DNA from 4 places in the Fictibacillus marinisediminis genome. Region 4 is predicted to be linked to each of the others. Evidence: riboswitches for the same ligand, from Rfam matches in the RefSeq annotation. Region 4 holds a riboswitch; each other region holds the start of a gene.
The links. Region 4 has a riboswitch for S-adenosylmethionine ahead of LCY76_RS17830 (YezD family protein). Riboswitches for the same ligand answer to the same signal wherever they lie in the genome.

Region 1 (3,120 bases), 2.8 Mb from region 4:
GATCATTTTGCTGATGGTTGGCTGGGTGATGAAAAGGGCATCAGCCGCCCGTGTAAAGCTGTTATATTTTGCCACTTCAATAAAATACTGTAATTGTTTAATATCCACGAATGCACCTGCTTGCCGCATGAACGGCGTTATTTTTCTGTAGTTTATCACGATTGCAGAATAAAAACCAAAATAGGGCGAATATGCATATACTGTTTTATTGAGAGTGGGAAGGCTGGGATGGCAGATGTACAGACAGCGGCAGGTTGTGGATGTGAAAAGGGGAAATGTGGCGGGCGACGGTTCCATTGATACGGTGTATCTTACTGCTGAAAAAACAGCGGATAGTCCATACTGGGTGAACATTGCGGCCGTCGTTCAGGACGGAGGGACCAACCAGTATGTGCAACTCCCTCTTAAAGAAAACTCAGGGTACAATCCTACCCTTTTTCTCGGGGATTTTACAGGAGATAAGGTAGAAGACATCATGGTCGTTATGGATACGGGAGGCAGCGGCGGCATGATCAATGCCTATGTATTTGCCTACAGAGGAGGGCAGTTCGGGCCGCTTTTTGACTCTGGTGTATTCAGTGACCAATTGAAGTACAGGGTTTTTTATCTGGACCAATATAAAGCACAGGTGAACAGCTACAGCCTGAAGCAAAAATTTATCATCGATTTGAGTACGAAGGACAAGGAATACTTGTCTGAGATTTACTACCCGAATGGAAAATTAAAGGCTCCCATACAAGGATTTGTCTCACCTTTAAGCGGTCTTTACCCGGTGGACTTTGACCGAAATGGCGTGTATGAACTGCTGGCTTACCAAAACATCGCCGGCCGATATAACGCTGACCGCCTTGGCTATGTCCAGACTACCCTGAAGTGGAATGGCAGTGAGTTTGGTGCGGAGATGCAGAACGTTGCGATCTTTGGCGGGGATATCCGAGGATAAGCCTGGTGGATTAACCTCTCGTTGTGGAGAGGTTTTTTATATGATAAAAAAACCATTGACTTTCTCCCTTTTGCAGATTAAAGTAATAACTATATTTTCTAAAAATTAAATATTCATTCTCTTATCAAGAGTGGCAGAGGGACTGGCCCTATGACGCCCAGCAACCGTTCCGTAATGGAATTGGTGCTAATTCCAGCAAAACAGCATGTCTGTTTTGAGAGATAAGAGAGGACGAATCCGTTATACATATGCGATGAAACCTCTCTTTTTCCAGAGAGGTTTTTTTACGTGGTGGGGCTTATTTCGCTGGTCCCGTGCCCCCTTGAGAAGAGAGATATACAAAAAAGGGAGTTGGGGAAATGAAACGATTCATCAATTGCGCGGCAATCTCCGCGGTCGCTTTATCACTTTTATTAACAGGCTGTTCATCCGGAAGCAATACCGCTTCATCAGCTGGCAAACATGAAAAGGTCTCGTTCGATAACGTGCCAAAGCGGTTTGCCAAAGGGCAGGGAGCCCGAATCAAGGTTATCCGTAAAATCGGCGGTGATGATCATACAGCTCAATTTTTAGCAGGTGCTAAAGCGGAAGGGGAGGCACTTGGTTTTACCGTTGATACCTACACAGCAAACGGTGATACCGCCAAGTTCCATGATGCGATTGCCCAGGCGGCTGATGAGAATTACGACGGTTTTATCATCTCTCACGGTGATGATGCGGCTACCATAAACGATATTAAGAAACTGCGGGAAAAAGGAAAGAACGTGGTGACGTTTGATTCCAATCCGGACCTCGCGAAAGTAGGCGGTGTCACACTTACGTCTCAGGACGATGAAGCCCTTGCCAAGCTGGCTCTCGATCAGCTCGTTAAAGAGAACAAAGGAAAAGCCAACATCGTTTATCTTTGGGTAGACGGGTTCCCGCCGATGGTGCGACGCAACGCCGTCTTTAAAGAAACATTGAAGAATAACCCGGGAATCAAGGAAGTAGAGCGCTTTGGCGTTGCTTCTGCAGATACGTCGGTCCAGACGCAAAATGCGGTGACGGCCATGCTGAACAAACATAAAAGAGGCGAGATTGATGCCATTTTTGCCACATGGGATGCCTTTGCGATCGGGGCTGCACGTGCGATTAAAGAAGCGGGACGCAATGAAATCAAAATTTACGGTATCGACGTCTCCAATGCAGACCTTCAAGAAATCCAGAAAAAGAACAGCTCTTGGAAATACACAGCAGCTGTGGATCCTAAGCTCATCGGGGCAGTGGATATGAGAATTCTTGCTAAAAAGCTTGCGGGTGAAAAAACACCTCAAAAATATGATTTGAAAGCTTCACTTGTTTCACAAAAGGATCTGCAAAAATCAAACGAGGGTGTGAACATGGTCAACCTGTCCAAGGAAATTAAAGGCTGGGGCCAGTCTGATGCATTTGAGGAAGATTGGATGAAGACACTTAAGGATCACTACCAAAAATAACTGAAACTCTCAGGAAAAGAATGGGACTTGAATAGCCTAATAAATTGAACCGCACAAGAAAAAGCGAGCTCTTTTTCTTGAGTTCAATTTTCGGCTATTCAATTTTACAATTGCTGGCTCATACTACACCAGCAGTCCCATTTCATAAATGTAAAGTAAAAGATTTGAGGGTCTCTTGCACACATCAGTATGTGATGTATGTAAGAAAGCTAATCAAAATGAAATTTTATTTATGCAAAATGAAAACGCACACTCTCTTTTTAAAGTTAAGAGAGTGTTTGCTTTGAGGGAAGGGGAGAAGCAGATGGCTCTGTTGGAGATGAAGGATATAAGTATTGAGTTTCCGGGTGTAAAAGCGTTGAATCGTGTAAGCTTTGCCAGTGAAACCGGCCGGGTTCATGCGCTGATCGGAGCGAACGGGGCTGGGAAGTCGACCCTCATGAAGATTCTGTCGGGAGCCTACAATCATTACACGGGCGAGATTCATTTGGACGGAAAAAAAGCGGCCATCACTTTGCCGAGAGATGCCCTGGACGAAGGAATTCAAATCGTCCATCAAGAGGTTGACATCGCACTGATCCCGTATTTAACCGTTGGTGAAAATATTCTGCTGCATGATCTGATCAACGAGATGGGTAAAAAGCAGCTTGTAAGATGGAAACAGCTGCATAAGAAGGCATCGCAAATTTTAGAAGAGATGAA
Region 2 (3,120 bases), 320 kb from region 4:
TGCTGGTTTTTGAATTGGCATGGAATCCATCCTGCTGGGCATAGTTTTCAATCGACCAAATGCCAACACCTGCTTTTTGAGCTTTTTCTTGTGTGGCGCGGAACTGATCGACGTATTTGGTGTTAGGCGGATACACATAGGCCACACGGGCAAGGCCTTTTTCCAGAAGCAGTTGGTTAAAGTTTTGCTTTCCGATCCATATGTACGCGAGCAGCCTGCCGTATTTATCGCGTTCGGACACATCCAGCTCGACACCGACTTTTTTGCCCGTTAACTGGGTTTTTGTAAATTTGGAGCTTTCCGGCCCGAACGGCTGAACACCGAGCCTCGGATGTTTTGTCTCGGGTGTGTCGATAAGGAGCATGCGGATTCGCTCCGTTTTTCCGTTCTTAAATTTCACATCCAGTGTATCCCCATCGACCACATACGTAACAGTAGCCGGCATGCCTTTAACGGCAGATGTCTGATCTCTGGATGGAGTGATTTTGACATCATTTGAAGATGAATCTTCTTGTTTTGCAGCAGGTGAATCCGTTTTTTGTCCGGGATCCGTGCTTGTTTGGCCTGTGCTAGGTGCCTGTGCACACCCTGTGATGAGCAAAGCCGTTAACAGCAATACAATCAGGCTAGTCAGACTTTTTCTGCGTTTTTCTCTCAAGTTGATCTCCCCTTAATTTTTAGAGCGTTCAAGTTGGTTGTATGGTAAGGGTAATGAAGTTTACGGCGACGCGTCCATAATAAAAATACAAAAGCTATTATACTACGATATGGAATGCAGAAGGGGACAATGTGAGCAAGTTTTATGCGGCTTTCTTAATTGAAAGATCAAAAAAGACCGAGCACATTTGCTGTATCTTTCAGAGTGGAAAGTGATTCTGAAGCAGCTTAAAGATCACGAAGGTGCAGATTTTTAAAAAGGAAGATGAAGAAGTGAAAAAATTAGTTGCGGCAGTCATCCTGTTGTTGGAAAGTTTAGTGTATGTGTTAGCGCCTCTCACACAAAAAACGTTGTATCTGGACAGATTTTCGGTAAATGCGAACAACCCGGTCAGTTTTCATTGGAACACCATCGCTATCAATACTGGCTTTGTTAAAGGAGATCCGGGATCGGTTTACCATCGCTGTACTTCAGGTGCCAGGCACCGCTTTTACACAAGTGTCAAAAGCCGGTGCCTGGCACCATCAAATTAGAATCATTTATGAGCCAATTGGAGGTTACAGTGATCAGTTCATTGAAGTGCATGATGGATGAGAAGGTGTGGTTGGCGCCTTTAATAAGCCGAATCTTGCTTTTTCCACAGGGTCTTTTTTGTGTGTTCTCAAAGAATTCACCGCAATAATGGGCTGGAATTTCTTTGTCGTCCGTACCGTGAAGGAGCAGCACATCACCCGAAAACTGGGATAGCTGGTCTAAAGGATTGGAATTCTTGAGAGACTGCAGAAATTTTGTGGTCAGGGAATAACCTAAATGATCCACGAATCCTTTAATGAATAGATGGCTATATTCTTCTTCACCCACGATATTAACAATGTCATCAAACGGCCGTCCCACCGCAGACCAGAGGATTAACTGTTTAACCCTTTCGTCACGTGCCGCAGAATGCACAGCGACTGCTCCTCCAAGGCTATGGCCCAGCAGGGTAATCTGGTCGGAATCAACGTTAGGAAGCTCCAAGGCAAAGCTAACGGCAGCATATGTTTGGTCGATTAGGTCTTCAAAGCTGTTTTCCCCATAATTCCCCTCGCTCTCCCCGCAGCCCGAATAATCAAACCGAACCACAACAAATCCGTTCGAAGAAAGCTGCTGTGCGGTTTTAACAAACAAGCGGTCCACACCGATCCGGTTGCTTGTAAATCCATGGCAAATAATAACGGCAGGGAATTTCTTACTTTTGCTCAGTACGGATTCCGGATAATGCACGGTTGAGGTAAGCCTTTTTCCCTCCCAGTGTATACAATCGTGTTTTTCCATATCACCAACTCCTTATTTAACGTTTATCATTTAAAATAACTATTCATATCTTTTTAGTCGGAATTGATTCAATAAAAAACCCCTTCCTATGTTTATGGAAACATAAGAAAGGGTTGAAGAGACCGAAGAATGATCAACACAATTCTTATCTTCCAAGCAAAAAGCTTGTTGAAATTGGCACAGTGCTCATATAGGAGTCTGTTGCCGAGGTTTCTCAGGGTCAATTCCCTCCACCTCTCTGGATAAGAATATTTAATTTCATTTAATGTAAAATAGAATTAAAAGTTTGTCAATTAAATAATCTGATTTGGACAGCTATCTCAAAAGTGTATGCATACATCCTATGCACCTGGCGGGGAGAGGGATTCAAAAATATACAATAGCCTGCGCCTGTTTTTATAGGGTGCCATATATGGTGCCAGGCACCTGAATTACACAAGTATGTAATTGCGGTGCCTGGCACCGCAAACTTAAATATTTTATACTATAAATTAATATACTATTAGAGTAATAGACTCAGACGGAAGAAGGCTAATCGTGTTAGAAAAGTTAAACCACCAGCTGGAAAGATTTATGCCATTTATTACACCCGCAAGCGTGATCCTTGGAATTTTGCTTACGAGCGAACTAAAGGGTTTGCTTTTTTTAGTTCCTTGGATTTTTGCATTCATGACGTTTTCAGGTAGTTTAGGGTCTAATTTTACCCATCTGCGCAATACACTGTCCCGGCCTGTGCCCATCCTGACAGCACTCATCATCCTGCATATCATAATGCCGATATGGGCGTGGGGAGTCGGGCACATTGCGTTTTCCTCGGATTCCCCAACCATAACCGGACTCGTATTGGCAATGGTCATACCGTGCGGCGTGACGAGCAGCATCTGGGTATCCATTTATCGGGGGAACAGCACCCTCGCGCTTTCCATTATATTGATTGATACGCTATTATCGCCGATCGTCGTACCTTACAGCCTATCCCTGTTTGTCGGAGAAACCGTCTCCATTAATGAATGGTCCATGGTGAAGGACCTGTTGATTATGATCGTGATCCCATCTGTCATTGGCATGCTGCTCAATCATTGGACGAAGGGAGAAATAAAGAACACGCTCGGGAAAAGAATCTCTCCTGTTTCTAAAATTTGCATGAG
Region 3 (3,120 bases), 1.7 Mb from region 4:
AATGGATATTCAGCTTGGCAATCCCAAGCAAAATATTAAGAGGGCTTCAAAACGAATTGAACAGGCAGCAATGAAAAAACCAGATGTGATTGTTCTTCCTGAACTGTGGACTACAGGCTATGATCTAGAAAGACTAGATGAGATAGGAGATACAAACGGCGAGGAGATCAAACGATTAATGAGCGAGCTTGCCAGCAAATACCAAGTGAACATTGTTGCGGGTTCCATCGCTAAGAAAACGGATGAAGGAATCTATAACACCATGTATGCCTTTAACCGAAAAGGTAAGCAGATCGGCGAATACAGTAAACTCCATCTGATCCGGCTAATGCAGGAAGAAAAATATATTGCTCCGGGCTCCAGCAAAGGAAATTTCATGCTTGAAAACGTTCCGGCTGCCGGTGTCATCTGCTATGATATCCGTTTCCCCGAATGGATTCGCTCCCATATTCTTGAAGGCGCCTCTATCCTGTTTGTTCCTGCCGAGTGGCCGGCGCAGCGGCTGAGCCACTGGCGGAACCTGCTAATAACAAGAGCCATTGAGAACCAATGCTACGTTGTGGCATGCAACCGGGTCGGCAGTGATAAGAACAACACGTTCGCAGGTCACACGATGGTCATTGATCCCTGGGGAGAAATTATTGCAGAGACAGACGGAGAAGAAGAGACCATTTTGTTTGCTGAGGTCGACACTGATCTTGTTGAAGAAGTAAGAAACAGAATTCCTGTGTTTGAAGACAGACGTCCAGAATTTTATTAAAAAAAGATTTGACAGGACAATGGATAAGATTGTATGATTGCCATTGTAAATTATTATTGCATTCTGTTTTTTCTAACAATTTTATATTTGTTGTCTCTTATCAAGAGCAGGTGGAGGGAATTTGGCCCGATGAAACCCAGCAACCGACCGTAATACCATTGTAAAATGGGGCGTCTACTACTAGAAGCCTGGAGATCCAGTATGGCACGGTGCTAATTCCAGCAAAACTTTGTTTTGCAAGATAAGAGGCGTGGAAGCTATACATCCAGGCCTCTTTTCATACAGAAAAGAGGCCTTTTTACATACAAAAAATTCCGGAGGTAGTATAGATGGCAACAACCCTCAAACAGGCTTACAAACCACTGAATGAACAAACCGTGGTGGGGCTGGCACAAAAACTCAAACTGTTTTCTGATTATCAAAACATTAAAGTCAATGAGATTGGTGACGGTAATCTTAACCTTGTTTTTCGGCTAATCGAAGCAGATACAGGTAAATCCATTATCGTAAAGCAGGCACTTCCCTATGCCAAAGTTGTGGGAGAAAGCTGGCCGCTTACACTGGACAGGGCAAGGATTGAAAGCAGCTCTTTAATAAAATCAGCAGAATTTGCTCCTGAGCATGTTCCAGAAGTTTTTTATACAGACCAGGATCTCGCTCTCACTGTAATGGAAGACTTATCTTCTCACGTGATTCTGCGGAAAGGTCTGATCGAAGGGGTCAAATATCCTCATCTCGCACAGCACATCGGCACATTTATTGCCAAAAGCCTGTTCTATACGAGTGATTTCTATTTGCATCCTTTCGAGAAGAAAGAGCTTGTCCAGACGTTTACAAACCCTGAACTCTGCAAAATAACCGAAGACCTTGTATTTACTGACCCGTTTTATGACATCAACACCAACGATTTTCCTTCCGAGCTGAAGGAGGCCGTTTCCAAACTATGGAATGATACTCTCCTCAAACAGAGAGCTGCCTCTCTAAAATATAAATTTCTAACGCGTGCAGAGGCCCTGTTGCATGGTGACCTCCATACCGGAAGTATTTTCGTTACCGAAACTTCTACAAAATTAATAGATTCCGAGTTTGCTTATTATGGGCCTCAAGGCTTTGATATCGCCCACTTTTTTGCCAATATTGCATTGAATCATGCCTCACAGTCCTTTCATATCTCTGACAATCTTAGGCGCGAAGAATATCAGAGCTATTTGCTCAGCGTGATCAAAGACACTTGGGAAACCTTCACTGCCCATTACAGGGAACTGTGGAAAACAGAGGGTGTAGAGTCTGCAACCAAACTTCCTGAATTTGAGGAAGAGATTTTAAATAGTATTTTTACAGATATGATTGGTTTTGCAGGTTGTGAAGTGATCCGCCGCACGATTGGGCTTGCCCATGTCGAAGATCTTGATTCCATTGAAGACTTCAATGGCCAAATCGAGTTAAAAAAACGTGTGCTTAAGCTTGGAAGCGATTGGGTAAAGAACGCTGAGAGAATAAAAAATATCGATGAATTTATCACATACATCAGGAGTGTTTAATGATTATGAGTACGACAGAAACCTGGATTTCATCACTAAGATATAAAGGGGATCATCTTCTGCTGCTTGATCAGCAGCAGCTTCCCCGCCATACCGTCTACATTAATGTTACGACAATTGAACAAGTGTGGGATTGCATAAAAAAATTGCAAGTGAGAGGCGCACCTGCCATTGGAATCGCCGCAGCTTTTGGAATCGTGTTATGGGCAAAGGCCAACAATTCCCTGCCGTATGACGAGTTCAAGTCAAAGCTGTTGCAGCAAAAAGCTTACCTTGCCGGATCCCGGCCAACTGCGGTTAATTTGTTCTGGGCCCTCGACCGGGTCACAGGCTCTGCCGAACAAGCCCGAGATACTGAGGAAGCGGTTCAGCTGATTGAGCAAGAGGCACTTTTCATTCAGCAGGAAGATGAAGAAACTTGCCGTAAAATCGGGGAATACGCATTGACCTTGCTGAAAAACGGGGATTGTTTGATGACGCACTGCAACGCTGGCGGAATTGCAACTTCCCGGTATGGTACAGCTCTGGCTCCCATGTATTTAGCAAAAGAAAAAGGCTGGGACCTCTCAGTGTACGCTAATGAAACAAGACCGGTATTTCAAGGGGCGCGTTTAACAGCCTGGGAGCTGCAGCAGGCAGGTATTAATGTAACATTGATTACGGATAACATGGCTGCCCATACACTTAAAACAAAAAACATCGCTGCGGTCATCGTCGGCTGTGACAGAGTCGCTGCCAACGGAGATACCGCCAATAAAATCGGGACGTTCGGACTAGCCTTGCAGGCAAAAGCACTCGGCATTCCTTTTTATGTAGCCT
Region 4 (3,120 bases):
ATCAATCCTCCAACAACCACACCTAAAATATGTGAAGGGATAATGCGGACGAGCCATGCGGCGATCGGTGCTGCGATTAATCCTCCCGCCATGAGGGCGATAACCCACATCCAGTTGACCTGCTCCCATCCGAGAGAGATGAGGAAACCGAGTGTAGCAGAAACGGCAACAGCAAATTCGCTCGTATCCACGGAACCGATAACCTTTCTTGTTGTTGTGCCGTTTTTGGCTAACAGGACAGGTGTGGCTACCGGTCCCCAGCCTCCTCCTCCGGTGGCATCCAAAAAGCCTGCAACAAGTCCGAGCGGGATGAGCTGCTTGCGGCTGAACGCTTTTTCATGATCAGCAGGCTTGGTGTTCTTTTTAAATAAAAATCGGTACAGAATAAAGAAACCAAGGAACAGCAGGAAAAAGGAAATATACGGTTTTACTGCGTCGCCAGGAAGATTGGATAAAAAGCAGGCACCGGTAAATGCCCCAATGGATCCCGGAATAATGAGACGAAAGATAATTTTACGGTCAACATTACCGAACCTGATGTGTGATGCACCTGAGGCGGCTGTCGTAACAACCTCTGCAAAGTGAACCGAAGCCGAAGCAACCGCCGGAGCGATCCCAAAGGCCAGCAGCAGGGAAGTCGAAGTCAGTCCGTAAGCCATACCGAGAGACCCGTCAATCAGTTGTGCAACGAGTCCAATCAGGGCCAGGATGATCAGTTTTTTCATTTTACTCCTCCTAACAAATAAAAGGCCCTTAACAGTAAAGTTAAGAGCCTTCGGTTTTTCCGATCAGCAGTGTATCTCTTTTCGAATTTAGTATCTACTATATTCAATGGAACGAAAGTCTGTCAATAAAATTTTCGGATATTTCAATAAATATTTTTTAATCCGATAAGAATAATAGGGTTTTCGAAAGCATAAATGTGTGTTATTATTTAAAAAAATAAAAAAACTTATCCAGAGCGGTGAAGGGAACTGGCCCGATGAAACCCGGCAACCTGCATTTTTTTTGCAAGGTGCTAACTCCAGCAGAATGTTTATTACATTTTGGAAGATAAGGTAATATGTTTACCTCGTCAGTCTTTCCGAAATGGAAAGGTTTTTTTATTGCCATTTTAATTCCTAAAAAAAACCGAACAAAACATATTAAACGAGGAGGTTCTGATGTGGTAAACGGTAAAAGCCAGGAAGAAATTTTTGAACAGTTAAAAGAAATGCTGAACAGTATCAAGTATGGGTCCATCACGTTAATTGTTCAGGATGGAAAGCTGATTCAGCTGGAAAAAAACGAAAAGGTACGTTTTAAATAAATATTCGCTGACTAGAAAACTAGAGGCGGTTTTAACATAGCAGGATGGCTGCTTATGGTTAAAGCTGCCTTTTTTATTGGAGGGGTGGTTAACATGCTCAAGTTTGACACATGGAAAGAACAGGAGTTTACGTTTCCGGAAGACAGTGAAACGAAGGGATCACTCGAAGTACTGAAATGGGCGTATGAGCAATATGGAGATGCACTGGTTTATGCTTGCAGCTTCGGTATAGAAGGCAGTGTCCTGGTGGATCTTGTATCCAGGGTCAAACCAGATGCAAGAGTCGTTTTCCTGGATACAGGCCTTCACTTCAAGGAAACGTACGAGGTGATCGAAAAGGCGAAAAAAAGATATCCAGAAATGAAGATTGAGATGAAGAAGCCTTCGCTGTCCTTGTTGGAACAGGCGGAAAAGCATGGCAGCGAGTTATGGAAAAGAGAACCGAACCTCTGCTGTTATATACGAAAGGTAGCCCCTCTCGAGGAAACACTGGACGGAGCACCGGCATGGCTGTCAGGTCTCCGGAGGGAGCAGTCGGCAGGGAGGAGCAATGTTCAGTACGTCAATAAGGATGAACGTTTTAAATCCGTGAAAATCTGTCCGCTGATCCATTGGACATGGAAGGAAATTTGGAGATACGCCTACAAGCAGAATCTGCCCTACAATCCGCTTCACGATCAGGGGTATCCGAGCATCGGCTGCGAGCCGTGCACGCTTCCGGCTGACGGGTCGGGTGATTCCCGCTCAGGACGCTGGTCAGGGCAAGGGAAAACAGAGTGTGGACTTCACGAATAATAAAGTAAAATTACAGGAGGAATTAACATGACATCAATTTTGCCGCATGGAGGAAAGCTGATAAACCGTTATGAACCAAATCTGCCAACGGACCACATTCAAAAGGAAGTGGAACTGGATGCTACATCCTTAAGTGATCTTGAACTGATCGGTGTAGGAGCCTACAGCCCAATTACCGGTTTTCTAAATGAAGAAGACTATCAATCTGTCGTTGATTCTCTACGTCTTGCTGATGGAACGGTTTGGAGCATTCCAATCGTCCTTCCAGTTCATGAAAAACAAGCCAGGACGCTATCAGCAGGAGATCAGGCGAGGCTCGTATTTGAGGGTGTAACGTACGGAGTCATCGAGGTGGAAGACCTTTACCGCCCGGACATTAAGCATGAAGCAGAGCAGGTCTACCAAACGGCAGATACTGCACACCCTGGGGTTAAAAAACTTCTGGAACGCCCTTCTTACTATGTCGGAGGATCAATCACTCTCGTAAAGAGGCCAGAAAAACAGAGGTTTACTGAATATCGTCTGGATCCAGCTGAAACCCGCCAAGTCTTCAGAGACAGGGGATGGAATACAGTTGTAGGTTTCCAGACAAGAAATCCTGTGCATAGAGCACACGAATACATTCAAAAAACAGCCCTTGAAACCGTAGATGGACTGTTCCTGAACCCGCTTGTTGGAGAAACGAAATCCGATGATATTCCCGCTGATGTGAGGATGGAAAGCTATGAAATCCTGCTTGAAAACTATTATCCGCAAGACCGGGTATTCTTGGCCGTATTTCCGGCAGCGATGAGATATGCAGGACCGAGGGAAGCCATTTTTCATGCGATGGTCCGCAAAAACTTCGGATGCACACACTTTATCGTTGGAAGGGATCATGCAGGTGTGGGTAATTATTATGGGACGTATGATGCACAAAAAATCTTTTCCAGGTTTACTCCGGAAGAACTAGGCATTACACTGATGTTCTTTGAACATAGCTTCTATTGTACAAAGTGCGAAGGAATGGCTTCATC

Region 1: linked by a shared signal. The riboswitch ahead of LCY76_RS03055 (sugar ABC transporter substrate-binding protein) and the one ahead of LCY76_RS17830 (YezD family protein) in region 4 are both predicted to bind S-adenosylmethionine.
Region 2: linked by a shared signal. The riboswitch ahead of LCY76_RS19385 (alpha/beta hydrolase family protein) and the one ahead of LCY76_RS17830 (YezD family protein) in region 4 are both predicted to bind S-adenosylmethionine.
Region 3: linked by a shared signal. The riboswitch ahead of mtnK (S-methyl-5-thioribose kinase) and the one ahead of LCY76_RS17830 (YezD family protein) in region 4 are both predicted to bind S-adenosylmethionine.

What each region holds. Positions count from the first base shown of each region.
Region 1 is NZ_JAIWJX010000002.1:538,936-542,055, forward strand. It holds gene cidR (cidABC operon transcriptional activator CidR) at 1-108, opposite strand, end outside; gene LCY76_RS03050 (hypothetical protein) at 236-943, shown strand; SAM riboswitch class I at 1,062-1,171, shown strand; gene LCY76_RS03055 (sugar ABC transporter substrate-binding protein) at 1,303-2,418, shown strand; gene LCY76_RS03060 (sugar ABC transporter ATP-binding protein) at 2,723-3,120, shown strand, end outside.
Region 2 is NZ_JAIWJX010000002.1:3,658,586-3,661,705, reverse strand. It holds gene LCY76_RS19395 (thermonuclease family protein) at 1-658, opposite strand, end outside; gene LCY76_RS19390 (hypothetical protein) at 931-1,191, shown strand; gene LCY76_RS19385 (alpha/beta hydrolase family protein) at 1,160-1,972, opposite strand; SAM riboswitch class I at 2,115-2,221, opposite strand; gene LCY76_RS19380 (bile acid:sodium symporter family protein) at 2,510-3,120, shown strand, end outside.
Region 3 is NZ_JAIWJX010000002.1:1,606,053-1,609,172, reverse strand. It holds gene LCY76_RS08740 (carbon-nitrogen family hydrolase) at 1-760, shown strand, start outside; SAM riboswitch class I at 855-1,008, shown strand; gene mtnK (S-methyl-5-thioribose kinase) at 1,090-2,301, shown strand; gene mtnA (S-methyl-5-thioribose-1-phosphate isomerase) at 2,307-3,120, shown strand, end outside.
Region 4 is NZ_JAIWJX010000002.1:3,339,532-3,342,651, reverse strand. It holds gene LCY76_RS17835 (sulfite exporter TauE/SafE family protein) at 1-725, opposite strand, end outside; SAM riboswitch class I at 950-1,060, shown strand; gene LCY76_RS17830 (YezD family protein) at 1,193-1,309, shown strand; gene LCY76_RS17825 (phosphoadenylyl-sulfate reductase) at 1,403-2,104, shown strand; gene sat (sulfate adenylyltransferase) at 2,132-3,120, shown strand, end outside.